Regions from separate parts of the Streptomyces sp. NBC_00440 genome, predicted to be linked through region 3. Evidence: predicted binding sites of a transcription regulator. Region 3 holds the regulator's gene; each other region holds the start of a gene.
The links. The regulator HrcA, encoded in region 3, represses chaperone genes, less so after heat shock. The targets are predictions, from matches to a motif close to TTNGCACTCNGNNNNNCNGAGTGCNAA.
Positions count from the first base shown of each region.

Region 1 (9,938 bases), 2.5 Mb from region 3:
CGGGGCCCGGTCTCGCGGGGGCGTTGTTGGTCGGCGTATCGGCGGCCAAGGCGTACGCGTACGCGCTGGGCAAACCGCTGTACGGCGTCAACCATCTGGCCTCCCACATCTGTGTGGACCAGCTGGAGCACGGGCCGCTGCCCGAGCCGACCATGGCGTTGCTCGTGTCGGGCGGACACTCGTCGCTGTTGCTGGCACCCGACATCACGGCGGACGTCCGGCCCCTGGGTGCGACGATCGACGACGCGGCCGGTGAGGCCTTCGACAAGATCGCGCGGGTATTGAACCTCGGCTTCCCGGGCGGTCCGGTCATCGACCGACTGGCACGGGAGGGAGACCCGAAGGCGATTGCGTTCCCGCGCGGACTGACGGGGTCGCGTGACGCGGCGTACGACTTCTCGTTTTCCGGGCTCAAGACATCAGTGGCCCGCTGGGTCGAGGCGAAGCGGGCGGCGGGCGAGGAAGTCCCCGTGCGCGATGTGTCGGCGTCTTTCCAGGAGGCGGTCGTCGACGTACTCACGCGCAAGGCCGTCCGTGCGTGTAAGGACGAGGGCGTCGACCACCTGATGATCGGCGGCGGTGTCGCCGCCAACTCCAGGCTGCGCGCACTCGCCCAGGAGCGGTGCGAGCGGGCCGGTATCCGACTGCGGGTGCCGCGTCCCGGACTGTGCACGGACAACGGCGCGATGGTCGCGGCGCTCGGTGCGGAAATGGTGGCGCGAAACAGGGCGGCATCGGACTGGGAGCTGTCTGCGGACTCGTCGTTGCCGGTCACGGACCCGCATGTGCCCGGTATCGCACGGGACCATGGGGAGGGGCCTGGCCATGCTGATGTGGACGGGCCGGGGCATGGTCAGGCGGGTGGCCAGGGGCTTGGTGGCGGGCTCGTACATGATCACGACCATGTCCACGAAATCAGCAAGGGCAACCTCTACTCATGACCGTCGCGCTGATGTGGGAGGCCCGCGCGGCCGACGGCCGGGGCTGCGAGTTGCTGGAGTGGGCGCGGCAGCAGGCACAGGCAGAGGTTTCCAGGGCGGCCGCGGACGGTACGCGGGGCCCTCTGCGCCGTGAGTTTCTGCGTGCTCCGCAGGACCGGGTGCTGGTCCTCACCTGGTGGGACGCTCCCTATGATGCGGATCTGCCCGAACTTCCCGAGCCCGAAGCCGACTTGATCACCCGCGCGGTACACCGGTGGCGCTTTGAATCGGTCTGGGTGGAGTAGGCCGGCTGAGGGCTGTGGCTCTGTTTCCTGGATTGTCCACGCACACGTTGCCCGCTGGTCTTCGTGCCCGGCTGCTTCGCTGTTGCTTGCGCTGGACCTGGATCGGTAGCTAGTCGTGGAGGGTGCCCATCGCCTCTGCTATTCCGCGTAGTTACGCGGCGTATTGAGGTAGATGTGGCCGGTCGGACTGACCCAGGTGGTGATTCCGGTGACTGCATCACGCGTGACCGTCCAGTTACCGCGGTGCTTCATCAGGTGGTGGCGACGGCAGATCGGGATGAGATTCTCCGGGACTGTCTTACCGCCGGACTCGGGATGGTCGTGATCGAACTCCTTGACGTGGTCGAGATCGCATCGCTGTGCGGGCATGCGGCAGGAAGGGAAGGCGCACTGCTGGTCCCGGGCGATGACATGTCGTTCGGCTTCGGCGGTGGGGCTGTAGGTGGCGGGGTCGGTCTTGATGAGCAGGCCTGTTTTGGGGTGGGTGATCAAGCGACGCCAGATCGTGCCCTCGGCGAAGGCGATGGTGCGGGCCTGCGTGGCGGTGATGGGGCCGTAACCCTTCAGCTCTGCCGGATCCTCGCTCACGCCGATCAGTACGTCGAGGGGCACGGTCACGTGCACGAGTGCGGTGGTGGGTCGCCGAGAGAGGCCTTGGGGTGCCTCGGATTCCGCAGAAGCGGAGGAACCGCTCGGCAGGGCAGGTCGGTTGAGGATGAGATCGGCCAGAGCATCCACTCGGCGCTGGCTGAGGGTGCGGCCGTCCACGACGAGGGTCGTGGCATGGGCGTCGACTGCTTGATCGAAACGGGCGCCGAGGTCTGCCGGCACCGTGGCACCCCAGGTGATCATGCCGTCGTCCTGTGGATAACGGACGATCTCCCGCTCTTTCGTCCGCAGTTCCAGCCGACGCTGGTAGCCCTCCGGGTCCGCCTTGATTACCTGGCGGCGCAGCGCTCGGGAGCTCTGGCCAGTTGCTTGGGTGGGCATCCTCGTCGCCATGGCGGTCTCGACTCGGGCGGCTGCCTTCGGTTCGAGGACCCGGCAGGCGTTGGCCAGATTCCTGGCCTGCATGTAGCAGATCTCTCCGCCTTCGAGCAGGCCGAGCGTGTTGGCGTAGTGGCCGGCCAGTTCCTTGGCGATCTGAAGCCGCTCGGTGGCGGTCGCGTTGCTGATGCGCAGGGCACAGGCCACCTCTTCGGTCGCGTAGTCCCCGTTGTTCAGGAGCTGGGTGTCGATATCGCGTTCGCTGGAGGGCGGTGCTGACTCGGCATGTGCGGCGATGTCCGCCAGTAGATGCACTTGCCGGGCAGCGAACCATGCTGCGTGGCGCTCCAGTACGGCCAGAGCGTCGATACGTCCGCGCGGCGACAGCTTCTTTGACTCCAGGGCTCCGAGGAGCGCAGCAGTCTGGGCTGAGGGAGCTGCCTCCCGTAGGTGGGCAGCCCAGTCGTCCGGTGTCTGAGGGCCGGCTGTGTTCGGTTGGGCTGCTGGAGCTGCTGGAGCTGCTGGAGCTGCTGGAGCTGCTGGAGCTGCTGGAGTTGAAGAACCTGAGGGGCCTGAGGGGCCTGAGGGGCCCGAAGGAGCTGGTGGATCGGGGACTGCGGATGCACCGGGCAACTGGTGTTGGAAGTCTTTGTCCAGTCCGTCCAGCCCGCCCGCCCCCTCCGGCGCGCCAGGTGGGCCGGGCGGGCTGGACGAAGCCCGTGGCTCAGGCTCATTTCTGTCCAGCACAGCGGTCTGGGTTGCGGTCCGGGTTACGTACGTCGCCCGGTCGGTGCTGATCCGGGCTGCCTGGATGGACTGGATTGCCCGGCTGGACTGCGCTGCCTGGCTGGCCGCTGCCATTCGGTTCGTCTGATCAGTCTGGATGGTCATGGCCCACACCCCCGTGATTGGCCTCAACTCTTGCTCGCCATCTCCCCGGCGAGTCACACCCCTATCGTTGCTCACTCTCCGTAGTAACGCCAGGTCGTGATGCAGTTTCACTCGTATGAATGGCAGATCCGGAACATGGAACTCAACATCTTTGCCCTGCAGCGGACTTGGCCTCGATCTCGCTCATCCTGATCACCGTCAACCACCCGGCAGGAACAGTGCGCTTACGTGTGCCACGGAACCTGGAGTAGACAAGGGTGCTGGAGCAGCTACCGGTTCGGATGCGGGCGGGCGCGGTACGGATTTCGCAGGACCGGTGAGGTAGCGAGTTCTCCCGTAGCGTCCACGGGAGAGGGTCCGGTCTGTCCCGGCCTGCCTTACGCTGTGGTGCCATGTCCCCCACCCCGCCCGCCATGGACCTCGACCCCGCCCGTCGGGCCGTCTTCGCTCAGGAACTGCGGGACGCGCTCGCGGCGCAGTGCCCCGGATCGGTAACCGCGCTGCGTGGTTCGCTTGCCCGGGGCACTGCGGATCCGTACAGCGACATCGATCTTGCCTGGACTGTGCCCGATGCGCAGTTCGAGGCCTGTGTGGCTGCCGTCGGGCCCTGCCTGGGTGCGGTGCGAGCGGTCGTCTCGCTGCGAAGCGATCCGGATTCTCAACGAGATTCTCAACGTCCATGCAGTCGGAAGCTGTTGTTCCTCGCCTTCCGGGATATGCCGCTGTTTTGGCGGCTGGATCTGGAGATCCTGGCAGTTTCCGACGGGTCGGCCGGCCCGTCCGGTCCGGTGGGCCCGGTGGGTGCGGGCCTCGGCGGGGGCCGGGCGCAGGAGGACGGCGGCCCCGAGGGGGTGGGGGATCCCGAGTGGTCTCTCGCGGCCAGTGCACTCGCCAATGCTGTGGCTGTCGTCAAGGCGGTGCTGCGCGGGCAGCCGGAGGTGGCAGTGGGGCTGCTGGAGCGCGGCCTGCGCCGGATCGGCGCCGGCGGGTCGGCGAGCGGTCGGTGGCGTGCGGACGTCGTACGGCTCGCAAACGCCGCCGCCGAGCACGAGCCCGCTCAGCGCCCCCTCGCCGACCAGGTCAAACGTCTCGCGGCGGAGCTGCTGGAGGGGTGACAGTTACATCGAGGGCCTGACAGCTACGGCAAGGAGCGACAGCAGCTGCAGTTCGGAGCGCGGCTGATCGCTGGAACCCCGAACACCGGCTCCCTGGAACCCCGAGCCCCCCGGGGCCCCGCGCCTGGCTGCCCCACAACTCCGCGGAGCCCCCCCCGGGATCACCGGTCAGGAACAGCTGGTCCCGTACGCCGGTACCTTCCCGTCCAGCAGATACGCGTTCGCCGTGCCGTCGATGCACGCGCTGCCGTTCCCGTAAGAGCAGTGCCCCTCGCCGCCCTTCCAGGTGACCAGTACCCCGACCCCCTTCCCGAGCCGCCGCGCCATCGCTTTCGCCCCGCCGTACGGGGTGGCGGGGTCGCCCGTATTGCCGATGACCAGAATGGGCGGGGCTCCTTTCGCGCTGACCTCCATATGCTTCGTGGCCCCCTTGACGGGCCAGTACGTGCACTGGTTCAGCGCCCACGCGAACTGCGCGCCGAACAGCGGCGACGCCTTGCGGTAAGCGGGGAGCCGGCGCTCGATCTCGGCCTTCTGCACCGGTACGCCGGAGTCGGCGCAACTGGTCGCCGAGAAGACGTTGTTGCTGTTCGAGTAGTGCCCCTTGGCGTCGCGGCCCGTCATGCTGTCGGCCATCGTGAGCAGCGCCGCGGGGTTGTGCGTACGGAGGTACCCGGCGACCGCGCTCGCCATCCGCGGCCAGCCGGAATCCGGCGAGTACAGCGCACCTTCGATCGCTGTCAGGGCGAGCGAGTCGTTGAGGGTGCGGCCCCCCGCTGCGGCCGCGGGGTGCTTCTCCAGACCGGCCACGAGGCCGGTCAGCACCTTCTCGACCCCTTCGGGAGTGGAGCGGTGCAGCGGACAGAGGTACGTGGCCGCGACGCACGAGCGCGCGAAGTGGTCCAGGGCCAGCTGAAAGCCCTTCAGCTGGTAGAAGGCCCCCTGTGTGAAGTCCTTGTCGGGGTGCATGACGCCGTCGAGCACCGCACGGCCGACCTTCTGTGGGAAGAGATGGGCGTAGGTCGCGCCGAGCTCCGTACCGTACGAGAAGCCGTAGTAGTTCAGCTTCCTGTCGCCCACCGCCGCGCGGATCCGGTCCAGGTCCCTGGCCACATTGGTGGTCGTCAGATACGGCAGGAGAGGGCCGGACTTCTTCTCGCACTGCGCCGCGAAGTCACGGGTCGCGTCCATCCACCGCCGGACCTCGGTGGGGGTGTCCGGGGTGGAGTCGACGGCGTTGAGCGCATCGGTCTCCGGGCCGGTGAGGCAGTTGACGGGTGCACTGTTGCCGACTCCGCGCGGATCGAAACTCACCAGGTCATAGCGGGTGTTGAGCTTCGCGAACGTCGGCGTGAAGGCAGGCAGCGTGTCGACGCCCGAGCCACCGGGACCGCCGAAGTTGTAGACCAGCGAGCCGATGCGTTTGCCGGGACCCGTCGCGCGATGCCGGATCAGCGCCAGCGGAATCGTCTTCCCTCCGGGCTTGGTGTAGTCGAGGGGGACGTTCAGAGTGGCGCAGGCCCAGCCGGTGCCGGGGGCCTTGCCGCCGCCCTGCGCCTGGGAGGGCGCGGGGCACCTGGTCCACGTCGGCCGTTCCTGAGCCGGTGGTGCCGCGCCCGCGCCGGCGGCTGCCGGCGGAGTGACGGCGGGCGGGGCCGGGGCGGTGGCGAACGCGGGCCCGCCGAGCAGCAGAGAAGCGGCAGCGGCGCATCCCACGGCACGGCCGACGGCTTTACGGGGTACGCCGGCCCATGCCTTACGGGACGGCTCACCGGGGGGCGTACCGGGCGGCGTACGGAACGCCACGGGGAGGGACGAGCGGGACGAACGGAGCGACAAACGCGCCGACGGGCGCGACGGCTTACGAGGCGTCATGTTGATCAGTCTCTGACGGACCGTCGGATCCCGCCCGGCGCAAGGTCCGTACGGGGGACGGCGGGCCGATCACCCAGCCCGGTCACCCAGTCCGGGGCTCCCTCAGCCCACGCCGACCCGCTCAGCGCACACCTCCTCAGCCCACACCTCCCCCCCCAGCAATCCGGGCCAGGATTATCCTCCGGCCATACGGCACCCGGTGTCCGTACGTACGCGTAACCTTGAAATCCAGGACGCACGGGCCAGGGGGAAGGGGCCGCAAGTGAGCTGGTTCTGGTGGGTATTCATCTTCTTCATGGTCGGCGGCTTCGGCTGGGTCGCCGATACGGGCCGCACCGCGCTGCGCACGCGCCATGAGCGCCGGATGGAGCGGCTGGAGACGGCCGAACGGGAGCGCAGGGAGATCGAGGCGGCGCACAAACCGCCCGAGCCGGTCTGTGGCTGCACGCATCACCTCGCCAAGCACGACCGGCAGGGCAAGTGCCACGAGACCGTTGAGGTGCCGACATCCTGGGACGAGAACAAGAAGCCGCTGAGTTTCGAGCCCGGGGTCTGCAACTGCCAGCAGTACGTGGGACCGCAGCCGCTGTCCCAGGTGTACGCGGACGAGCTGACGGACCTGGCCTGACGGACAGGGCAAGGGAAGCGGGGGCCAGGGAAGAGGGCGAGCAAAGAGGTACGCAACAGCAGGGCCGGGCTTCGTCAGGCGTTCGACGTCATGGGCTCGACGTCATGGGCTCGAAGTCATGGGCTCGAAGTCATGGGCTCGATGTCACGGGCTCGAAAGGTGGCCCGCGGGCTGTCCGATCAGCATCGTCGGCGCGCCTGCGACGCGGGTGAGGATCACGGTGGCCGCGTTCGGCCCCTGCGGCTTGACCCTGCGTCGTACCTCTTCCGGTTCGACTGCCGAGCCGCGCTTCTTGACGGTGAGGTTGCCGACTTCCCGCTCGCGCAGCAGGGCCTTCAGCTTTTTCAGGCCGAAGGGGAGTTCGTCCGTGATCTCGTAGGCCGTCGCATACGGGGTGGGGCGCAGCTCGTCCGCCGTGACGTAGGCGATGGTCTCGTCGATCAGCCCGCCGCCGAGTTCCTCGGCGACCTCGGCGACGAGATGGGCGCGGATGACGGCGCCGTCCGGTTCGTACAGATACCGGCCCAGTGTGCGGACCGCGGGGTCGGGGAGTCCGCGGCCCGTGAGGGTGGCCCCGGAAGGGAGCAGTGTGGCGCGGCGCAGCCCCGGATCCGTGCCGAACCAGAGCACCGCTTCCTTGACGTCACCGCCGTCGGAGATCCACTCGGCCTCGGCGCTGCCGGGGATCATCTCGTGCGGGATACCCGGAGCGATCTTGATGGCTCCCGCTGCTCCCGCTGCTCCCGCTGCTCCCCGGGGTGACGGGCCGGACTCCGGGCGGTCGGCCACCGCACCGGTAGCCCAGGACAGCGGCGGTGAGTACGCCTCGGGGTTGAAGATCCGACCGCGACCGCCACGCCGTGCCGGGTCGACGAAGACCGCGTCGTACGGGTCCGTGCAGACCTCCGCCACATCCGCGCACCGCACCTCGATCAGGCTGCTCAGCCCGAGGGCGCCGGCGTTGGCCCGTACGACTTCGGCTGTCAGCGGATCGCGGTCGACCGCCAGTACGGAGATCCCGGCGCGGGCGAGCGCCAGGGCGTCCCCGCCGACGCCGCAGCACAGGTCGGCGACGCTGCGTACCCCCAGCTCGGCGAAGCGGCGGGCGCGGTGATCAGCGACGGATTTACGGGTGGACTGCTCGACGCCGTTGGGTGTGAAGAACATCCGGTACGCGTCGTCCGCGCCGAATTTCGGCACCGCTCGCTGCCGCAGCCGAGCCTGGGCGAGGGCGGCGGATACCAGTTCGGTGGGATACGAGCGGCGCAACCGGGTGGCGACGGCCAGTTCCTGTGCGGGGTCGTACTCCCGCAGGGATGCGAGCAGGGCGGCGCCCTCATCGGTGAACAGTGCGGTGAAGGCGTCGAGATCGGTCACCCGTCCATTGTGGGTGATCGGCTGCGAGCGCTCCCCCTTGCGGGTTTCGACTGTGTCCGTCAGTCCGTCCCGGAGGGGGAGGGGCGGGTACGCGGCGGGGAGGGGCGGATACGCGGGGAGGCGCGGGAGGAAGGCGACATGGCCCGGCAGATTGGCACTCCGCTTGACCGAGTGCTAACTGCCGTCCTAGTCTCAGTTCTGGCACTCCCCACGGGAGAGTGCCAAATATGGCGACGGGCCGGTCCGGCACCCGCGACGACGGATCCAACCGGTCGCCACTCAGACAGTTCACCCCGTGAGATCTCCGAAGGGGGAGACCGGATCGTGTCGACAACCAGCTCCAAGGTTGCCATTAAGCCGCTCGAGGACCGCATTGTGGTCCAGCCGCTCGACGCCGAGCAGACCACGGCCTCCGGCCTGGTCATTCCGGACACCGCCAAGGAGAAGCCCCAGGAGGGCGTCGTCCTGGCCGTGGGCCCGGGCCGCTTCGAGAACGGCGAGCGTCTTCCGCTTGACGTCAAGGCCGGCGATGTCGTGCTGTACAGCAAGTACGGCGGCACCGAGGTGAAGTACAACGGCGAGGAGTACCTCGTCCTCTCGGCTCGCGACGTTCTCGCGATCGTCGAGAAGTAATTCACCGACGTATTTCTTGATCTGCGCCCCTGGCCCCGCATCTTCTGTGTTCGCACACGTGTGTTCGCACAATGAGTGACGGGCACTGGGGGCGCAGTTCGTTTTTGAGAGGACTGAATCAGCTCCATGGCGAAGATCCTGAAGTTCGACGAGGACGCCCGTCGCGCCCTTGAGCGCGGCGTCAACAAGCTTGCCGACACGGTCAAGGTGACGATCGGCCCCAAGGGCCGCAACGTCGTCATCGACAAGAAGTTCGGCGCTCCCACCATCACCAACGACGGTGTCACGATCGCCCGCGAGGTCGAGCTCGACGACCCGTACGAGAACCTCGGCGCGCAGCTGGTGAAGGAGGTGGCGACCAAGACCAACGACATCGCGGGTGACGGCACCACCACCGCCACCGTGCTGGCCCAGGCGCTGGTCCGCGAGGGTCTGCGCAACGTCGCCGCCGGCGCTTCCCCCGCCTCCCTGAAGAAGGGCATCGACGCCGCGGTCAAGGCTGTGTCCGAGGAGCTCCTCGCGACCGCCCGCCCGATCGATGACAAGTCCGACATCGCCGCTGTCGCCGGTCTCTCCGCGCAGGACAAGCAGGTCGGCGAGCTCATCGCCGAGGCGATGGACAAGGTCGGCAAGGACGGTGTCATCACCGTCGAGGAGTCCAACACCTTCGGTCTGGACCTGGACTTCACCGAGGGCATGGCCTTCGACAAGGGTTACCTCTCGCCGTACATGGTGACCGACCAGGAGCGCATGGAGGCCGTCCTCGACGACCCGTACATCCTGATCCACCAGGGCAAGATCGGTTCGATCCAGGACCTGCTGCCGCTCCTTGAGAAGGTCATCCAGGCGGGTGGCTCCAAGCCGCTGTTGATCATCGCCGAGGACGTCGAGGGCGAGGCCCTGTCGACCCTGGTCGTGAACAAGATCCGCGGCACCTTCAACGCGGTCGCGGTCAAGGCCCCCGGCTTCGGCGACCGCCGCAAGGCGATGCTCGGCGACATGGCCACCCTCACCGGTGCCACGGTCATCGCCGAGGAGGTCGGACTCAAGCTCGACCAGGCCGGTCTCGACGTGCTGGGCACCGCCCGCCGCGTCACCATCACCAAGGACGACACCGTCATCGTCGACGGCGGTGGCAAGTCCGACGAGGTCCAGGGCCGCGTCAACCAGATCAAGGCCGAGATCGAGTCCACGGACTCCGACTGGG
Region 1 covers NZ_CP107921.1:4,958,243-4,968,180, forward strand. The annotation lists gene tsaD (tRNA (adenosine(37)-N6)-threonylcarbamoyltransferase complex transferase subunit TsaD) at 1-941, shown strand, start outside; gene OHB13_RS22465 (hypothetical protein) at 938-1,225, shown strand; gene OHB13_RS22470 (HNH endonuclease signature motif containing protein) at 1,364-2,527, opposite strand; gene OHB13_RS22475 (nucleotidyltransferase domain-containing protein) at 3,496-4,218, shown strand; gene OHB13_RS22480 (alpha/beta hydrolase) at 4,387-6,093, opposite strand; gene OHB13_RS22485 (hypothetical protein) at 6,356-6,721, shown strand; gene OHB13_RS22490 (THUMP-like domain-containing protein) at 6,866-8,098, opposite strand; gene groES (co-chaperone GroES) at 8,423-8,731, shown strand; gene groL (chaperonin GroEL) at 8,858-9,938, shown strand, end outside.
Region 1: the regulator HrcA is predicted to act here: its motif matches at 8,250-8,276, upstream of groES (co-chaperone GroES).

Region 2 (9,938 bases), 1.2 Mb from region 3:
GAAGAAGCGCATCGAGGCCGGCCCGAACAACATCTGGCGCTACGCCCCGCTGCTGCCCGTCCCCGCCGGTGTGGCCGACCAGCCCAACCTGAACCCGGGCTTCACCAAGCTGGTCAAGGCCGACAACCTCGCCCGTGAGCTGGGTGTCACCGGCGCTCTGCACATCAAGGACGACTCCGGCAATCCGACGCACTCCTTCAAGGACCGTGTCGTCGCCATCGCCGTCGAGGCCGCCCGCGCCTTCGGCTTCACCACGCTCTCCTGCTCCTCCACGGGGAACCTGGCCGGTGCCGTCGGCGCCGCCGCAGCCCGCGCCGGCTTCCGCTCCTGCGTGTTCATCCCGCACGACCTGGAGCAGGGCAAGGTCGTGATGGCCGCGGTCTACGGCGGCGAACTGGTCGGCATCGAGGGCAACTACGACGACGTCAACCGCTTCTGCTCCGAGCTCATCGGCGACCCGATCGGTGAGGGCTGGGGCTTCGTCAACGTCAACCTCCGCCCGTACTACGGCGAGGGCTCCAAGACCCTGGCGTACGAGATCTGTGAGCAGCTCGGCTGGCAGCTGCCCGACCAGATCGTCATCCCGATCGCATCGGGCTCCCAGCTCACGAAGATCGACAAGGGTCTCCAGGAGCTGATCAAGCTCGGCCTCGTCGAGGACAAGCCGTACAAGATCTTCGGCGCGCAGGCCGAGGGCTGCTCGCCGGTCTCCACCGCGTTCAAGGCCGGCCACGACGTCGTACGGCCGCAGAAGCCGGACACGATCGCCAAGTCGCTGGCCATCGGCAACCCGGCGGACGGTCCGTACGTCCTGGACATCGCCCGCCGCACCGGCGGCGCCGTCGAGGACGTCAACGACGCGCAGATCGTCGACGCGATCAAGCTGCTGGCCCGTACCGAGGGCATCTTCGCGGAGACCGCGGGCGGTGTGACCGTCGGCGTGACGAAGAAGCTCATCGAGGCCGGTCTGCTCGACCCGTCGCTCACCACCGTCGTACTGAACACGGGTGACGGCCTCAAGACCCTGGACGCGGTCGCCCCGACGTCCGGCCCGACCGCGACGATCCGTCCGACCCTGGACGCGTTCCGCGAGGCCGGTCTGGCCACGGGCGCCTGACCCGGGCTCTCCGTACGCAGGCTCTCCGCCCCCACCGCCCGTTCCGTCCGACTCGTCCCGCCCCGGACTCCTGGAAGGCAATCCGCATGAGCGTCAAGGTCCGCATCCCCACCATCCTCCGCACCTACACGGGCGGCCAGGCCGAGGTCGCCGCCGACGGCGGCACCCTCTCCGAGGTCATCGCCGACCTGGAGAAGAACCACACCGGCATCGCGGCCCGCGTCCTGGACGACCAGGGCAAGCTGCGCCGCTTCGTGAACGTGTACGTGAACGACGACGACGTGCGCTTCGAGCAGGGCCTGGAGACGGCGACGCCGGACGGCGCGGGCGTCTCCATCATCCCGGCCGTCGCCGGCGGCTGAGCAAGCCCCTGAGACGCCGCGGCGCGGCCCCCCGGCGCTCCCCGGCACTCGGGGCCCTGCCGTCGCCCTGCTGTCCGCCCTGCCGTCTGCTGGACCCGTTGCCCTCTCCGCGTACAAAGCGGAGGGGGCAATTCAGCATGATTGAACACGGTAGAGTTGGGGCAGCCCCCTTGATCCTTCTTGATCGCCCGTGCCGCGAGCAGCTGAGCACGCGTCAATGTGTGGGCAATGTGTTCGAGCTCTTTGCGTCGTAAGTGCCCTTTGCCCGGCCCGACTTGCCCGGGGATCCCCGGAAATCCGCCCAATGGGGCGTTCAGCCGCGCTCAGAATTCTCGTCCGATTGACCTGTTGCAGAGGGCAGTTGGGCAGATACATTCAGCCGCGGTCGACGCGTTCCGGCGCAAGGTCTGACCCGGATCCCGCGAAGTGCGGGCTCTGTGCAAGGGCCAGTAATAGGGGAGTTAGGCATGGCTCAGGGCACCGTCAAGTGGTTCAACGCGGAGAAGGGGTACGGCTTCATCGCGGTCGACGGTGGTGCGGATGTTTTCGTCCACTACAGCGCGATTCAGATGGACGGCTACCGCACCCTTGAAGAAGGTCAGCGAGTTGAGTTCGAGATCTCGCAGGGCCAGAAGGGTCCGCAGGCGGACATGGTCAAACTCGCCGTCTGATCTCGGCGCGATCGGCCACCCACCCACTCACGCCGAGAGGCCCGCACCCCACACAGGGGCGCGGGCCTCTCGTGCGTCCGCGACCGCCCGCGCGTACGGCCGGTATCGACCGAAGGCGCTTGCCCTCCCTACCCCCGGACTTCGTCCGGGAGGTGCCCCCGCTCCGACCACCGCCCCTGGCTGGGCCTTCTTCGAAGGCGCTTGCACTCACAGGGGTCGAGTGCTAATCATTGGCGTTAGCACTCTCCCAGTGAGAGTGACAGAAAGACCGGGTTGGCGAGGCCCGCGGGCCGGGTGGGGCAAGGAACCACCGGGCAAGCAGGCCGTCCGTCGCGGGCGCCGCCAGGTCTGACGCTTCCGCCCACCCCCGGACTTCGTCCGGGGGGACCCCCAGTCCTGGGAGGACCACTTCACATGGCCAAGATCATCGCGTTCGACGAGGAGGCACGGCGCGGTCTCGAGCGCGGGATGAACCAGCTCGCCGACGCCGTCAAGGTCACCCTCGGCCCCAAGGGCCGCAACGTCGTCCTTGAGAAGAAGTGGGGCGCCCCCACGATCACCAACGATGGTGTTTCCATCGCCAAGGAGATCGAGCTTGAGGACCCGTACGAGAAGATCGGCGCCGAGCTGGTCAAGGAGGTCGCCAAGAAGACGGACGACGTCGCCGGTGACGGCACGACGACCGCGACCGTCCTCGCGCAGGCGCTGGTTCGTGAGGGCCTCCGCAACGTCGCCGCCGGTGCCAACCCGATGGCCCTGAAGCGTGGCATCGAGAAGGCCGTCGAGGCCGTCTCCGCCGCTCTGCTGGAGCAGGCCAAGGACGTGGAGACGAAGGAGCAGATCGCTTCGACCGCCTCCATCTCCGCCGCTGACACCCAGATCGGCGAGCTCATCGCCGAGGCGATGGACAAGGTCGGCAAGGAAGGCGTCATCACCGTCGAGGAGTCGCAGACCTTCGGTCTTGAGCTTGAGCTCACCGAGGGCATGCGCTTCGACAAGGGCTACATCTCGGCGTACTTCGCCACCGACATGGAGCGTATGGAGGCGTCGCTCGACGACCCGTACATCCTGATCGTCAACTCCAAGATCGGCAACGTGAAGGACCTCCTTCCGCTGCTGGAGAAGGTCATGCAGTCCGGCAAGGCGCTGCTGATCATCGCGGAGGACGTCGAGGGCGAGGCGCTGTCGACCCTGGTCGTCAACAAGATCCGCGGCACCTTCAAGTCCGTCGCCGTCAAGGCTCCGGGCTTCGGCGACCGCCGCAAGGCCATGCTCGGTGACATCGCCATCCTCACCGGTGGCACGGTCATCTCCGAGGAGGTCGGCCTCAAGCTGGAGAGCGCCGGTCTCGACCTGCTCGGCCGCGCCCGCAAGGTCGTCATCACCAAGGACGAGACCACGATCGTCGACGGTGCCGGTGACAGCGACCAGGTCCAGGGTCGCGTCAACCAGATCCGCGCCGAGATCGAGAACTCCGACTCGGACTACGACCGCGAGAAGCTCCAGGAGCGCCTCGCGAAGCTGGCCGGCGGCGTGGCCGTCATCAAGGCCGGTGCCGCGACCGAGGTCGAGCTCAAGGAGCGCAAGCACCGCATCGAGGACGCCGTTCGCAACGCGAAGGCGGCCGTCGAGGAGGGCATCGTCGCCGGTGGTGGCGTGGCCCTGCTCCAGGCTTCCGCGGTGTTCGAGAAGCTTGAGCTCGAAGGCGACGAGGCGACCGGCGCCAACGCCGTCAAGCTCGCGCTTGAGGCCCCGCTGAAGCAGATCGCCGTCAACGGTGGTCTCGAAGGCGGAGTCGTCGTCGAGAAGGTCCGCAACCTGACGGTCGGCCACGGCCTGAACGCTGCGACCGGCGAGTACGTCGACATGATCGCCGAGGGCATCATCGACCCGGCGAAGGTCACGCGCTCCGCGCTGCAGAACGCCGCGTCGATCGCCGCGCTGTTCCTCACCACCGAGGCCGTCATCGCCGACAAGCCGGAGAAGGCCGCCCCCGGCGGCGCCCCGGGCGGCATGCCCGGCGGTGACATGGACTTCTGATCCTCGGCTCTCAGCGAGGATCGGCTGCTCCAGCAGTAGCACGCGAGCCGTAAGAAGCAGTACGGCGAGCGAGTACGGACCGAGGGCGGTACCCCTTCTCGGAGGGGTACCGCCCTCGGGCGTTCTCCTGGGGGCGTCGTCAGTGGGCGTAGTCCTTGAGCTTCCCGGTCTCCAGCATGATCGAGACGGGCGTGGGAAGCGTGACCGTGGCGCCGTAGGCGTGGGATGTGCGGGTCAGGTATTCGCCCCGCTCCGGCTCGCTGTAGACGACGAGCTTCTCCGTGTCCCGGTCGACGAGCAGGTAGACCGGGATGCCTGAGGCCGCGCAGCCGTCGCGCTTCTCCACGCGGTCGCGGAGGTCGGTGTCGGAGTCGTGCGAGGTGACTTCCACGGCCATGAGGATGCCTCCGGGGTGCGCCCACTCTCCTTGCCCCGAGAAGTGGCCGGTGGGGGCCAGTGCGCCGTCAAGTCGGGCTCGGCCTTGCCGATAGGACTCGACCTTGACTCCTTGCTCCGGGTACAGGCCCAGTTCAGGTCGCTGCTGGATGCACTGGCGCAGCAGCCACATGATGATTTCTCCGTGGTCGCCGTCCGGCACGGGCTTGACCCCAAGCTTTCCATTGATGAATTCCAGTGCCACTGTCTCGGGAGCGTGGCGGGCGAGTTCCTCGAAGTCCTCTACGGACATCTGGGCGTGGTCCTGGGCGTGATCAGCGGTGCTGGGGGTCATGGCGTCGCCTCCTCCCCTACATCGTGCCCTGCTCGGGGGCCGAGTGAGCTGAACGGTCATGTGCGGGTCCTTTCGGGCTGTCGGGTCGCTGCCGCCGCGCGGGCCTGTGCCGCCCGGGTGTGGACCTGGGCCGGGGTGAGCGGTGCGGGGCGGCGTACGGGCCTGCCCCGGCACTCCGCGCACTCACCGCCGGGCAGGGCTTCCGGGCGCCCGGGGGCCCCGCACTTGCCGCACTCCAGGATCCGCAGCGCTGGGCGGGCGACGCATGGCGCCGGGCGGGGCGGGCGCTCGGGCGGGAGCTTGTCGGTGAGCCGCCTGCGGACGAGCGCGGACGCGCGGTGTACGGGGGTGGGCAGTCCGGCGGTCAGGGCGTGCAGCATCTCGGGTTCGGTGGCGCCACGGTCGAACCACGTGGCGGCGAGGGGCTCCAGCGCGGCACAGTCCGCCGCCGACAGGCTCAGTGAGGGCGCGGTGCGGCCGAGGGCGGCCAGCAGGATGAACGCCCTTGAGCGGGTGGGCCGTTGTGGTGGAGGTGCGTCCTCCGGTACGCCTCCGGTGGTGAAGGCGGCCCACCAGGCGTCGTCGCGGGCGGTGCGGGAGAACCACGTACGGGTCACCCAGCGGGCGCTGTCCGACCCGATCAGGTGCTCGCTGCCCCGGCGCAGATGCCCGGCGCGCTGAAGGGCGTTGAGCGCGGTGCGCAGGGCGCACTGCCCGTACGGAAGGACCTTGGCCAGCGTCTTCACCGAGATGTCGGCCCCGTCCGGCAGCCGGTCGATGTACGCGGCGATGGCCGCTTCGCGCGGCGGCAACAGGGTGAAATCTGTTGCGGAATGCGGGCGTTGACCGGGAGCGGAGCGCTTTCCGTACCCCGGATTGGCCATCGGGTGAGGGGCCCCGTGTGTCGGGTACAGGGCAGGATTAAGGTGGCTGTCAGCCATGGATCGAACTCCGATGCTTATCGATCTGGATGGTCAGGCCCCGGAGCCGGTGTTGGCGCACCGACCGGGGCCGTTCACGTTCTGTGAGCACGCTAGAGCCTGGCAACTGCCCGTGGCAAGTCGGTCACGAAAAGTCAACAGGACGCGCGGGGAGGGTGGTTGGGTGGGATATCAGACCCTCCACCCGATCACTGTTAAGAGTGCTCGGGGCGCGGGACTTGAGCCCCGGGGCCGCGCTGCGCGGAACGGAACCCTCCATGACCCCGCTCGTGGGGTCACTGGTCCCACCAGTCTCCTGCGCAACATCTCCACACCCGGACGTGGGCGGATCGGCGGTCGTCGGCATCACACAGGTAGGTCGCTACGAAACGCGTTACCGCTACAGACCGGCGTGCCTGCGCCGGAAGGAAGGAGGGACCTCCATGGGTTCCCACGCCCGCCCCAACCGGATACACCGCACGGGGGTTCGCATCGCGACGGCCGCACTGGTCGGGGTCGCTCTGCCTCTCACCGCCGGCGGCCTCGCCGAGGCGGCCACCCCCGGTGCCACGCACTCCGCCGACGACAACGGCGCGCAGGGCAGCGAGGCCACCACCCCGGCCGGCCAGGACCAGCATGCGCAGCAGCAGTCCCGGACGGCCCGGACGGCGCAGCACGCCGTCAAGGTCAAGACCGCCGCCCAGGACGCCCAGGTCGCTCAGGACGCTCGGGTCGCTCAGGTCGCCAAGGATCAGGCCGGTCCGCAGATCAGCGCCGATCACGCTTTCCTGCTGGATGCCCGCGACGGCAGCCAGGAGCGGGAGATGTGGGCCGGGGCCAAGGCCGACGAGAGCGTCCCGATGGCCAGCACCACGAAGATCATGACCGCCCTGGTGGTGCTCAAGCACCCGGAGTGGCTGAACCACCGGATCACGGTGAAGCAGGCGTACCGGGACTACGTGCAGAAGGCGGGTGGCAGCACGGCCGACCTCCAGACCGGTGACACGCTGACCGTCGAGCAGCTGATGCACGCCATGCTGGTCCCGTCCGGTGACGACGCGGCGATGGCCCTGGCCGACAACTTCGGTTCCGGCGCCACCCAGGACGCGCGGATCGCGGACTTCGTGAGCCAGATGAACGCCGAAGCACAGCAGCTGGGCCTGACCGGCACGCACTTCGACACCTTCGACGGCATCTCGCACGGCAACAACCACAGCACCGCCCGCGATCTGGCCAAGCTCGGCCAGCGCGCGATGCTGCAGCCGGTGTTCGCCGACATCGTGAACGAAAAGCAGTTCAAGACCGAGGCCCCGGCGGCCAACGGCCACACCCGGTACTACACCTGGAACACCACCAACGAGCTGCTGGGTACGTACGACGGTGCCCTGGGCGTCAAGACCGGAAGCGGCCCGGAGGACGGCTACTGCGTCGTCTTCGCCGCCAAGCGGGACAACCGCACGCTGGTCGGCGCGATCCTCAGGGAAGACACCGACAAGGCCCGCTTCGACGACGCCGCCAAGATGCTCGACTGGGGCTTCGCCCACTGATTCGACCCTGATCGGACAGTGCCCCCGGCATTGAACGCGTACCGCGTCATTCCGCGTGCGGCACCCGAAGGCCCCTGCCCCGTCCCCACGGCGGGCGAGCGGGGGCCTTCTGGGCCTTCAGTCTTCTGGCGAAACCGTTGTGTGCGTGGGGAGTTGCGTCGCTACTGTTGAAGCGAGTGTGCGACCGGGCCGAGGGGGACGCGGTGGCGGATGCGGCCAAGGCACTGAACGCCTCGGCTGCCGCCTCCTCCGACGACACCAGTGGAGAGCCTGACGGCGTCGGCGTACAACCGTGACCGCGCTGTCCGGGCTCGGCGTCCGGGTGCTGCTCATCGGTGCGGGCGCCCACGACGCTCACCTCCTGCCGTGCCGTGCCGCGTCCGTGATCGTCGTACTCGACTGCTGCTTCTCCGGCCGCGCCGATCTCGGCAGCCGCAACCCGTCGACCGTCGCGCTGCCGCCCGCACACGGCATGTACGTACGCAGCTCCGCCGAACAACTCGCACTCGCCCCGCAGGACGCCGAGTACTCCGCGTTCACTGGTGAACTGATCCGGCTCCTCGATGAGGGCGACCCGCTCGGACCGCCTCATCTGACGCTCGACGCGGTGTACGAGTATCTGTTCCGCACCACGGGGCCATCGGGACCTCCGAGTGCGGGAAGACCTGGTCTCCGCGGCGTTCGGCCCGGACGGCGGAACTCTGGCCCTGACGATCAGATCGACGCCCGGTGCGTCCACCGGTACGGTCGACAGCCATATCGCGCTCTGGGACGTCGGCAAGCCGTCCTCCGCGCAGCTGCTGGGCACTTTCGCGTACGACGAGGACTTCGAGAGCTCCCCGCTCTCCTACAGCAGTGCCGCCCAAGGGCCCCCGCTGCTGGCCTCGATGGACGCCCCGGCGACCGTCTGGAACACTGATCCCGCGTTCATGATCAAGGTGATGTGCCTCAGCGCCGGCGACGTGATCACGCGCGACGAGTGGTCCCGCTACGTCCCGAACGCGCCGTACGCGCCCCCGTGTTCGTAGGGATGCGAGGCCCGGATCAGGCGGCGGGGGACACCTCAGGACGACCAGCGACCGGGTGCGTGAGCACACTGCCTGATGGTCCGGTTTCCCCCGCCGACTGGAAGATCAGCGCCTTGCGATACCGCGAAGACGCCGGGCGCTGCTCGCGAAGACGCCGGGCGCTACTTCCGGGTGGAGCAGGGGTCGCAGCAGGAGGGGGCGGGTTCGACGCAGACGCTGACGGTGTCGGCGTTGTTGGTGGTGTCGGGATCCTTTTCGTTGCCGGTGGCGGTGGCGGTGTTGTTGATCAGGCCGGCCTTGGTGGCCTTGGCCCGCAGCACGAGGGTGGCCGTGGCGCCGTCGGGCAGGTCGCCCACGGCCCACTTACCGGTGGCCGGGTCGTAGGTTCCGGGTGTGCCGTCGGCGGACAGGAAGGTGAGGCCGTCCGGGAGCTGGTCGGCGACGGTGACCCCGGTGGCCTGGTTCGGGCCGGCGTTGTGCACGGTGATGCGGTACGTCACGGTCTGGCCGACGGTGACGGTGGTCGCGTCGGCTGCCTTCGCCACGGTCAGGTCGGCAGCCGGTTTGACCTGCGTGACCTGCTCGTTGGAGGTGGACGTCAAGTTCTCGGGCTTGTCGCCCAGCCGGTTCTCGTACGAGGCGGTTGCGGTGTTGCTGATCTGCTTGCCGCCGCTGGCCCGCTCGATGATTGCCCGGTACTCCACCGTCGTTCCTGCTGGCAGGGTCCCGGTGTTGGGCAGACTGCCTCCCTTGACGCCGGAGGCGCCGTTGCCGAGATGGAAGACGACCTTGTCCGCCGCAGCGTCGTAGGAGGCCTGGTCGTCACCTTGCGCGTCGCTCTTCGCTCCGGCATTCGGGCCTTCGACGATCCGCAGTGAGCCGGGAAGGTACGTCGTGCCCTGCGGGACGACGTCGGTCAGGACGAGGTTCTCGGCCCCGCCGCCGCCTTCGTTCGTGGCGGTGATGCGGTAGGTGACGACGTCGCCCACCTCCAGCGGCCCGACGGGAATGGCGGTCTTGGTGAGCACCACGTAGGGAGCGGTGCCGAAGAAGATGCCGTCGAGGAAGTTGCCGATGCTCTGGTTGCCACCGGCGGCGGAGACGGAACGGAAGGCGAAGCGGGTAAGCGTCTGGCCCGCCGGGACGGTGTAGGTGCCCGTGTAGTAACCCCAGGCCGTGTTGCCGTCGGTGAAGCGCCTCTGCTCCACCGTGGAGTTCGGCGCACCGATGTCCAGCGCCATGGTGTCGTCCCCCTGGCGGCCACGGTGGTACAGCCGCCAGTACAGCTTCGTGCCGGGCGTGGTCGGCAAATCCTGGTAGAGAGTGGAGACTTGATTCGCATTGAGCTCGGCGAACTGGGTGCCATCGGCCGCCGGTACACCGTTGAAGCCCGAATGCCACAGCTCGATCCTGTGGTCGGATGCGGTGGTGAGCCAGCCCGGGACCCGCTTGGACGCCTGTGTCTGCGAGGCGTCCGGCAGGATCTCCACACCGCTGACGGTGGGCTGTTCGAAGCTCCCGTT
Region 2 covers NZ_CP107921.1:3,645,225-3,655,162, reverse strand. The annotation lists gene thrC (threonine synthase) at 1-1,117, shown strand, start outside; gene OHB13_RS16370 (MoaD/ThiS family protein) at 1,204-1,479, shown strand; gene OHB13_RS16365 (cold-shock protein) at 1,947-2,150, shown strand; gene groL (chaperonin GroEL) at 2,565-4,190, shown strand; gene OHB13_RS16355 (Uma2 family endonuclease) at 4,330-4,920, opposite strand; gene OHB13_RS16350 (hypothetical protein) at 4,977-5,804, opposite strand; gene OHB13_RS16345 (D-alanyl-D-alanine carboxypeptidase family protein) at 6,284-7,387, shown strand; gene OHB13_RS16340 (hypothetical protein) at 8,041-8,415, shown strand; gene OHB13_RS16335 (DUF7507 domain-containing protein) at 8,577-9,938, opposite strand, start outside.
Region 2: the regulator HrcA is predicted to act here: its motif matches at 2,387-2,413, upstream of groL (chaperonin GroEL).

Region 3 (9,938 bases):
GGCCAGCGCGGGCCACCCGCTGCCGCTGCTGCTGAGCCCCGACGGCGCCGTACGGGCCGCCGCCGCGCCCCAGATGCTGCTCGGCGTGATCGAGGGGGTCGCGTACGAGAGCGAGACGTTCGACCTGGTGCCCGGCGACACACTGCTCTGCGTCACCGACGGCGTCACCGAGCGGCGGGCCGGCCCGCGCATGTTCGACGACGGCGACGGTCTCTCGGCCGAGTTGGCGGGCTGTACGGGCCTGACCGCGCAGGGCGTCGCCGAGCGGATCAAGCAGGCGGTCTACGCGTTCGGCGTGGAGCCGCTGGACGATGACATGGCGCTCCTGGTGCTGCGGGCGGAGTAGTCCCCGGACCGGGGGACAATGGGGGCATGCCTTCCGTACTGCCCGATGGTGAGCCCATGCCCGATGACGGGGCGCTGCCCGGTCATGCCCTGGAGGGCGCGGGTGAGCGGCCGCTCGGGTTCTATCTGCACGTGCCCTACTGCGCGACGCGCTGCGGGTACTGCGACTTCAACACCTACACCGCGACCGAGCTGCGCGGCTCGGGCGGTGTGCTGGCCTCGCAGGACAACTACGCGTCGACCCTCACCGAGGAGATCCGGCTGGCCCGCAAGGTGCTCGGCGACGACCCGCGCCGGGTGAGCACCGTCTTCGTCGGCGGCGGCACGCCGACCCTGCTCGACGCGGCGGACCTGGTGCGCATGCTCGCGGCGGTCCGGGACGAGTTCGGCCTCGCCGACGGCGCCGAGATCACCACCGAGGCCAACCCGGAGTCCGTCGGCCCGGAGTATCTGGCGACGCTGCGGGCCGGAGGCTTCAACCGGATCTCGTTCGGGATGCAGAGCGCGCGGCAGCACGTCCTGAAGATCCTCGACCGGACCCACACCCCGGGCAGGCCCGAGGCGTGCGTCGCGGAGGCGCGCGCCGCGGGCTTCGAGCACGTCAATCTGGACCTGATCTACGGCACGCCCGGCGAGTCCGACGACGACTGGCGGGCCTCGCTCTCGGCGGCGGTCGGCGCCGGACCCGATCACATCTCCGCGTACGCGCTCATCGTCGAGGAGGGCACCCAGCTGGCCCGCCGGATCCGGCGCGGCGAGGTGCCGATGACGGACGACGACGAGCACGCGGACCGCTATCTGATCGCGGACTCGGTCCTGGCCGACGCGGGGTTCTCCTGGTACGAGGTCTCCAACTGGTCCACCACCGACGCGGGCCGCTGCCTGCACAACGAGCTGTACTGGCGCGGCGCGGACTGGTGGGGCGCGGGCCCCGGCGCGCACAGCCACATCGGCGGCGTGCGCTGGTGGAACGTGAAGCACCCCGGCGCGTACGCGGCGGCCCTGGCGGCCGGCAAGTCACCCGGCGCGGGCCGGGAGATCCTGCCCGCCGAGGACCGCCGGGTGGAGCGCATCCTGCTGGAACTGCGCCTCCGCGACGGCTGCCCGCTCGCCATCCTGGCCCCGGCGGGCCTGGCCGCGTCCCGGCGGGCCCTGGCGGACGGACTGCTTGAGGCGGTGGCCTATGAGGCGGGGCGGGCGGTGCTCACCCTGCGGGGGCGGTTGCTGGCCGATGCGGTGGTGCGGGACCTGGTGGACTGAGGCTGCCGCCGGCCGCGCAGGGTGCTGGTTGCTGCGGCCTGCACGGGGCTCCGCCCCGGACCCCGCTCCTCAATCTCTCCCGGCTACCGCTGGGAGGTGCCCCCAGGAGGGGCTTGAATTCTCCGGCGCTCGGTGGGCTGGAAATTCCGGCGCTCGGCGGGGCTGGGGATGTCCTGCGCCGAGCAGGTAGGGGCAATCCGTCGCCACGAGGAGTCGGGGAAAGGGCATTTCGGCAACGCCGCGAGCGTGCGTGCCAGACGCCGCGCGGCAGGCGGCACTTTGACGACAGGCCCTAGGCGACGCTTGTATCCTCCGGCGCCGTCACGAAGTCGATCAGCTCCTCCACGCGCCCCAGCAGCGCGGGCTCCAGGTCCCGGTAGGAGCGCACCCCCGACAGGATCCGCTGCCACGCGGCCCCGGTGTTCTCCGGCCAGCCCAGCGCCCGGCACACACCCGTCTTCCAGTCCTGCCCGCGCGGTACGGCCGGCCACCCCGCGATGCCCACCGACGACGGCTTCACCGCCTCCCAGACGTCGATGTAGGGGTGCCCCACCACCAGTGCGTGGTCGCTGGAGACCTCCGCCGCGATACGGGACTCCTTCGAGCCCGGGACCAGATGGTCGACCAGCACCCCGAGCCGCGCGTCCGCCGCCGGGCCGAACTCCGCGACGATCGCGGGCAGATCGTCGATGCCGCCCAGATACTCGACGACGACGCCCTCGATCCGCAGGTCGTCGCCCCACACCCGCTCGACCAGCTCCGCGTCGTGCCGCCCCTCGACGTAGATCCGCCCGGCCCGCGCGACCCGTGCCCGCGCGCCGGGCACCGCCAGCGAACCGGACGCCGTCAGGTGGGTGCGCTGCTGCGCCGCTGTGGGACGTACGAGAGTGACCGGGCGCCCCTCAAGCAGGAAGGCGCGCGGCCCCATCGGGAACACCCGGTGCTTGCCGAAGCGGTCCTCCAGGGTGACCGTCGGCCCCTCGGCCGTCTTCTCACAACGGATCACCGCACCGCAGAACCCGGTGGCGATCTCCTCGACCACCAGATCGGGCTCGGCCGCGACCTCGCGGGCGGGCGTCTGCTTCTTCCACGGCGGCGTGAAGTCCGGGCTGTAGCTGCGCATTCCGCAGACGCTACGACACCCTGGAGCGTGCTGCCAGCACATCACGTTGAGCGCGGACGAACGCGGCGTCGACCACGGCCCCGTGCCCCGGTACGTACAGCGCGTCCTCGCCGCCCAGCGCCAGCAGCCGGTCCAGCGCCGCGGGCCACTGGGCGGGCATCGCGTCCGGGCCCGCCTGCGGCTCGCCCGACTCCTCGACCAGGTCGCCGCAGAAGACGACGTCGCGGCCGTCCGCGCCGTTCCCGGGGGCGGCTCCCTGTCCGCCCGGGACGAGCAGAGCCAGATCGTGGCCGGTGTGCCCGGGGCCGCAGTTCACCAGGGTGACCCGGAGGCCGCCCAGGTCCAGGGTCAGTTCCCCGGACACCTGATGGTGCGGAGCGACCAGATGGGCCACCGCCTCGGCGGCCTCCGCCGCCGCGACGCCGTGGCGCACCGCGTCCTGGCGCAGCTCCTCGGCGCCGCGCGAGCCCCGGGTGAGCAGCGCCTCCGTGCCCACCGCTCCGTAGACCTGGACACCCGCGAACACGGCGGTGCCCAGCACATGGTCGAAGTGCGGGTGGCTCAGCGCGATGTGCGTCACCCGGCGGCCGAGCACCGCCTCCGCGCGCATCCGGAGCTCCCGGCCCTCGCGCAGCGTCGCCCCCGTGTCGAAGAGCAGCGCACCGTACCGGCCCGCCACGAGCCCGGCTGTCGCGTCCCAGCGGGGGAGACGGCACCGGCCCACCCCCGTCGCCAGACGTTCCCAGCCATAGTCTTCCCAGGTGGAGTCTTCCCAAGTGGCGTCAGTGGCGTCCATACCCTGACGCTATCCCCGGTCGGCGGACAACGGCGCGATCGTGCGACGGGCCGCCCTTGCCAGCGGTGAACCTCTCCGCCGTACACTGGGACGCTGCTGGCACTCGAACATTCCGAGTGCCAGGAAGGCCCGGATCGACAGCTGGAGGTGTGCGCGGGTGCTCAGCGAACGCAGACTCGAAGTGTTGCGCGCCATCGTCCAGGACTATGTGGGCACCGAGGAGCCGGTCGGCTCCAAGGCGCTCACCGAGCGGCACCGGCTCGGTGTCTCACCGGCCACCGTCCGCAACGACATGGCGGCCCTGGAGGACGAGGGGTTCATCGCCCAGCCGCACACGAGCGCGGGCCGCATCCCCACGGACAAGGGGTACCGGCTGTTCGTCGACCGGCTCGCGGGCGTCAAGCCCCTCTCGTCGCCCGAGCGGCGCGCCATCCAGAACTTCATGGACGGCGCCGTCGACCTCGACGACGTGGTGGGCCGCACCGTGCGGCTCCTCGCCCAGCTCACCCGGCAGGTCGCCGTGGTGCAGTACCCGTCGCTGACCCGTTCCACGGTGCGGCACGTGGAACTGCTGGCGCTGGCCCCGGCCCGGCTGATGCTCGTGCTGATCACGGACACCGGACGGGTCGAGCAGCGCATGATCGACTGTCCGGCGCCGTTCGGTGAGACTTCTCTCGCCGACCTCCGTGCCCGGCTCAACAGCCGGGTGGTGGGGCGCCGCTTCGCGGACGTACCACAATTGGTGCAGGACCTTCCCGAGTCCTTCGAGCAGGAGGACCGGGGTACGGTTTCCACGGTGCTCGCGACCTTGCTGGAAACGCTGGTCGAGGAGACCGAGGAACGGCTGATGATCGGCGGAACCGCCAATCTGACGCGATTCGGACATGACTTCCCACTGACCATCAGGCCGGTGCTGGAAGCGCTTGAGGAGCAGGTCGTGCTCCTCAAGCTGCTCGGTGAGGACTCGGGCATGACCGTACGCATCGGGCATGAGAATGCCCACGAGGGCCTGACGTCCACATCGGTCGTCGCCGTCGGCTACGGTTCGGGCGACGAGGCAGTCGCCAAACTCGGCGTGGTCGGACCGACCCGCATGGACTACCCCGGAACGATGGGAGCGGTACGCGCAGTGGCACGTTACGTCGGACAGATCCTGGCGGAGTCGTAAGTGGCCACGGACTATTACGCCGTTCTCGGCGTGCGCCGCGACGCTTCCCAGGACGAGATCAAGAAGGCATTCCGGCGATTGGCGCGCGAGCTCCACCCGGACGTCAACCCCGATCCCAAGACGCAGGAACGCTTCAAGGAGATCAACGCCGCCTACGAGGTGTTGTCGGACCCGCAGAAGAAGCAGGTCTACGACCTCGGGGGCGACCCGCTCTCGCAGGCGGGCGGCGGCGGAGCCGGCGGCTTCGGCCAGGGCGGCTTCGGCAACTTCTCGGACATCATGGACGCCTTCTTCGGTACGGCGTCCCAGCGCGGGCCGAGGTCGCGTACGCGGCGCGGCCAGGACGCGATGATCCGGCTGGAGATCGACCTCAACGAGTCGGCCTTCGGCACCACGAAGGACATCCAGGTCGACACCGCTGTGGTCTGCACGACCTGCAGCGGCGAGGGCGCGGCCCCCGGCACCTCGGCCCAGACCTGCGACATGTGCCGCGGCCGCGGTGAGGTCTCGCAGGTCACCCGGTCCTTCCTGGGCCAGGTCATGACCTCGCGGCCGTGCCCGCAGTGTCAGGGCTTCGGTACGGTCGTGCCGACCCCGTGCCCCGAGTGCGCGGGCGACGGGCGCATCCGCTCCCGCCGCACGCTGACGGTGAAGATCCCGGCCGGTGTCGACAACGGCACCCGCATCCAGCTCGCGGGCGAGGGCGAGGTCGGCCCCGGCGGCGGCCCCGCCGGTGACCTGTACGTGGAGATCCACGAGCTGCCGCACGCGGTCTTCCAGCGGCGCGGCGACGATCTGCACTGCACGGTGACGGTCCCGATGACGGCGGCCGCGCTCGGCACGAAGGTGCCGCTGGAGACGCTGGACGCGCTGGAGGAGGTCGACATCCGGCCGGGCACGCAGTCTGGCCAGTCGATCCCGATGCACCAGCGCGGCATCACGCATCTGCGCGGCGGCGGCCGCGGCGACCTGATCGTGCATGTCGAGGTGCTCACCCCGACAAAGATGGACGCCGAACAGGAGCGCCTGCTGCGGGAGTTCTCCAAACTGCGCGGCGAGGAACGGCCCACCGGCCAGTTCCAGCCGGGGCAGCAGGGGTTGTTCTCGCGGCTGAAGGATGCGTTCAACGGTCGGTAGCGGGGTTGTTCTTTCTGCCGGGGGTCCGGGGGTCGTCCCCCGGGGGATGCAGTCGGCCGGGGGACGAGGGGTTGTTCTCCCGGCTGAAGGATGCGTTCAACGGGCGGTAGCCCCCGGCGTACTCGCGCCACCGATTCGGTGCGGTGCGGAGGACGTGGCACGATGCGGTCATGTCCTCCGTACTCGCCGATCTCTGCCGATATCCGATCGTGCAGGCCCCCATGGCGGGCGGTGCTTCAGGCCCGCAGCTCGCCGCAGCCGTCTCCGAGGCCGGTGGTCTCGGGTTCCTCGCCGCCGGGTACAAGACCGCGGACGGCATGTACGAGGAGATCAAGCAGCTGCGCGGGCTGACCTCCCTGCCCTTCGGTGTGAACCTGTTCATGCCGCAGTCCGAGCACCCCGATCCGGCAGCCGTCGAGGTCTACAGCCACCAGCTCGCCGGTGAGTCGACCTGGTACGAGACGCCCCTCGGCGACGTCCACGGCAGCTCGGACGACGGGTACGAGGCCAAACTCGCCGTCCTGCTCGACGACCCCGTCCCGGTGGTCTCCTTCACCTTCGGCTGTCCCTCCCGCGATGTGCTCGACGCCTTCGACCGGGTCGACACCTTCACCATCGTCACCGTCACCACCGCCGAGGAAGCGCAGACCGCCCAGTGGTGCGGCGCCGACGCGGTCTGTGTGCAGGGCATCGAGGCGGGCGGCCACCAGGGCACACACCGCGACGACCCGCAGAACGACGGCACGGGCATCGGCGTGCTGTCGCTCATCACGCAGGTACGGGAGACCGTGCAGCTGCCGGTCATCGCGGCCGGCGGGCTGATGCGCGGCGCGCAGATCGCGGCGGTGCTCGCGGCGGGCGCGGAGGCGGCGCAGCTCGGTACGGCCTTCCTGATCTGCCCGGAGTCCGGGGCGAACAGCCTGCACAAGCAGGCCCTGACCAACCCGCTCTTCGTCCGCACGGACCTCACCCGCGCGTTCAGCGGGCGCCCGGCGCGCGGTCTCGTCAACCGGTTCATGCGCGAGCACGGACCGTATGCCCCCGCCGCCTATCCGCAGGTGCACCACCTCACGGCCGGACTGCGCAAGGCCGCGGCCGGGGTGGGCGACGCCCAGGGCATGGCGCTCTGGGCCGGCCAGGGCCACCGGCTCGCCCGTGAGCTGCCCGCCGGTCAGCTGGTCGAGGTGCTGGTGGCCGAACTGGACGCGGCCCGCGCGCTGTTGGCCGAGGACGGTACGTCATGACCGCCCCGGTCTTCGTCGTCGACGCGGCCCACGGCCTGGACGCGGCGGCCCCCGGCGGCAGATTCGTCCTGGACGGTCCCGAGGGCCGGCACGCGGTGTCCGTGAAGCGGCTGCGGGCGGGCGAGGACGTCGTACTGACCGACGGCGCCGGCCGCTGGGCGCGGTGTGTGGTCCTGGCGGCCGAGGGCAAGGACCGCCTGGAGGTCCGGGTGGACGCGTGCACCGACGATCCGCCGCCCGTGCCCAGGATCACCGTCGTACAGGCGCTGCCCAAGGGCGACCGCGGCGAGGTCGCCGTCGAGACCATGACGGAGACCGGCGTCGATGTGATCGTGCCGTGGCAGGCGTCGCGCTGTATCACCCAGTGGCGCGGCGACCGGGGCGCCAAGTCCCTGGCCAAGTGGCGCAGTACGGCACGCGAGTCGGGCAAGCAGTCCCGGCGCACCCGCTTCCCCGAGATCACCGATGCGCTGAGCACCAAGCAGGTCGCCGCACTCCTCGCGGACGCGGACCTGGCCGGGGTGCTGCACGAGGACCAGGAGTACGGCAGCGAGCCACTGGCAGCGGCCGAACTCCCCACGCGGGGCGACATCGTGCTGGTCGTCGGCCCCGAAGGGGGAGTGTCGCCGGAGGAGCTCGCGGCGTTCACGGCCGCCGGAGCCGGGGTGTACCGGCTGGGGCGCAGTGTGCTGCGTACCTCCACGGCGGGGACGGCCGCGGGAGCGCTGCTGCTGGCCCGGACAGGACGCTGGGGCTGACCAGGCCCGCACCACAACCGCCCCACCGCACCCCACAACCGCCCCACTCCACCCCCCGCCGGTCCACGCCCAAGCCACCCGACCGCGTACGCACCGCCACCCGCGAGAGTGAAGTGGGCGCGAAGAGGCTGCACATCGGCCCCTTTCAGTGGGAACCTGCCCTGTATGGGGGCATTGAGACGTGTATCGAGGCACGCACGGTACCGGTCGGTTCTCGCGACGATCGGCGCTGTCTGCGCGGCAGTTGCGGGTCTCGCGGCCTGTGACCCGATCGACGGGGTCAACACCGGGTCCGTCGCCTACACCACCGACCGCACCGCCACCAGCGCCCTGGAGCACCACGGCGTCGGCGTCGACTGGCTGACCTGCACGGCAGACGCCGCGCCCGGTGCCTCGCCCGCGCCCGCCGCCACGCGCGACGTGGCGCAGGTCGACTGCCAGGGCAGGACCAAGGACAAGCAGGACATCACTGTCAAGGGCAGGGTGACCAGGACCGTCGACGGACGCTGTGTACGGGGCAGCCTGACGAGCACGGTCGGCGGGGAACTGGCCTTCAGGGCCACGCTGCTGGGCAACTGCGCGGCCCCGCCCCCGGACGACACCACCACCGCCCCCGCACCGGGCCGGGGCGGATACAGCGGCGGATACAGCGGCGGCGCGCAGCCGACGGCGACCGTCACGGTGACCGCCACCGTGACGCAGTACCCGGGCAAGTAGCGAACGCGCGAACCGGCAGGCAGCCCGGCCTGATCCGAACGGAAGACCACAACTAGGTATATCCCGCTTAGGTATCCCATCCACGGATTTAGGTGTACGGATCTTCGCCCCGGGCCCGCGCGCGGCGGCCCGTCGCCGGTCAGAGTGGGTCCATGGCTGCCCTTCCCGAACCGGACGTCCTTCCCGAGCCGGACCTCGGCGCGCTCGCCGAACGCCTTGCCGCCACCCGCCTCGTGACCCTCACCGGCCCCGGCGGCATCGGCAAGTCACGGCTGGCCGCCAGACTCAGCGAGGCGACTTCGCGCACCGGCACGCCCGTGCACCGGGTCGACCTCTCCGGCTGTCCGGACGCGGCGCTCGTCCCGTACATGGTGGCCACGGCGCTGCACACCGCACCCGCACCCGGCACCGACCCGGTACGCGCGGTGCTCGACCTGCTCACCCACAGCCGGGGGCTGCTCGTCCTGGACACCTGCGAACATGTGCTGACCGGCTGCGCCTACCTCGTCGGCCGGGTGCACGACAGCTGTCCCGGGCTCCGGATCCTGACCACCAGCCGCAAACCGCTCGACGTACCGGGCGAACAGCTGGTGGAGGTCCCGCCGTTGCCCCGCCGGCGGACCGCCGGGCTGCTCCAGAAGCACGCCGCCTCGTACGGCGTCGAGCTGCCCGACTACTGGGCCGGGCAACTGGCCGATCGGCTGGACGGGGATCCACTCTCCACCCTGCTCGCCGCCCGGAGCCTGCGGCTGATGACCGCGCAGCAGTTGCACGGGTCGCTCTGCGCGCCCGGTGGGCGGTTCACCGTCCTCACCGACGGCCCCGGCGACCCCGCCAGACACCGCACGCTCCTTGAGGCCGTCGAGTGGAGCCACGAGCTGTGCAGCAGGGCCGAACGGCTGCTCTGGGCCCGGCTGTCGGCGTTCACCGGTGAGTTCACCGCGGAGCAGGTCCGTACGGTCTTTCCCGACGGGTCCTCGCTCGTGTCCCTGGTGAGCTCGTCGGTGGTGCTCGCCCGGAGCGACGGGACCTACCGGCTGCCGCTGGCGCACAGGGAGTACGGACAACTCAGGCTCGCCGGGCTGGGCGACGCCCTAGGGTGATCCTTGTGAAGCAGCCTTCCTATCTCCGGTTTCCGCATGTCCAGGGCGATCTGATCGCCTTCACCGCTGAGGACGACGTCTGGATGGCCCCGCTCGACGGCGGCCGTGCCTGGCGGGTCAGCGCCGACAACAGCCCCGTCAGCCATCCCCGGATATCTCCCGACGGCCGCTGGGTCGCCTGGACCTCCACCAGGGACGGGGCGCCCGAAGTCCATCTCGCCCCGGCCGAAGGGGGCCCCGCCAGGCGTCTGACGTACTGGGGCGACGCACGGACGTCCGTCCGGGGC
Region 3 covers NZ_CP107921.1:2,436,703-2,446,640, reverse strand. The annotation lists gene OHB13_RS10900 (SpoIIE family protein phosphatase) at 1-346, shown strand, start outside; gene hemW (radical SAM family heme chaperone HemW) at 403-1,605, shown strand; gene OHB13_RS10890 (DUF3097 domain-containing protein) at 1,898-2,728, opposite strand; gene OHB13_RS10885 (MBL fold metallo-hydrolase) at 2,739-3,524, opposite strand; gene hrcA (heat-inducible transcriptional repressor HrcA) at 3,682-4,692, shown strand; gene dnaJ (molecular chaperone DnaJ) at 4,693-5,829, shown strand; gene OHB13_RS10870 (nitronate monooxygenase) at 6,000-7,073, shown strand; gene OHB13_RS10865 (16S rRNA (uracil(1498)-N(3))-methyltransferase) at 7,070-7,831, shown strand; gene OHB13_RS10860 (hypothetical protein) at 7,997-8,548, shown strand; gene OHB13_RS10855 (ATP-binding protein) at 8,701-9,651, shown strand; gene OHB13_RS10850 (S41 family peptidase) at 9,702-9,938, shown strand, end outside.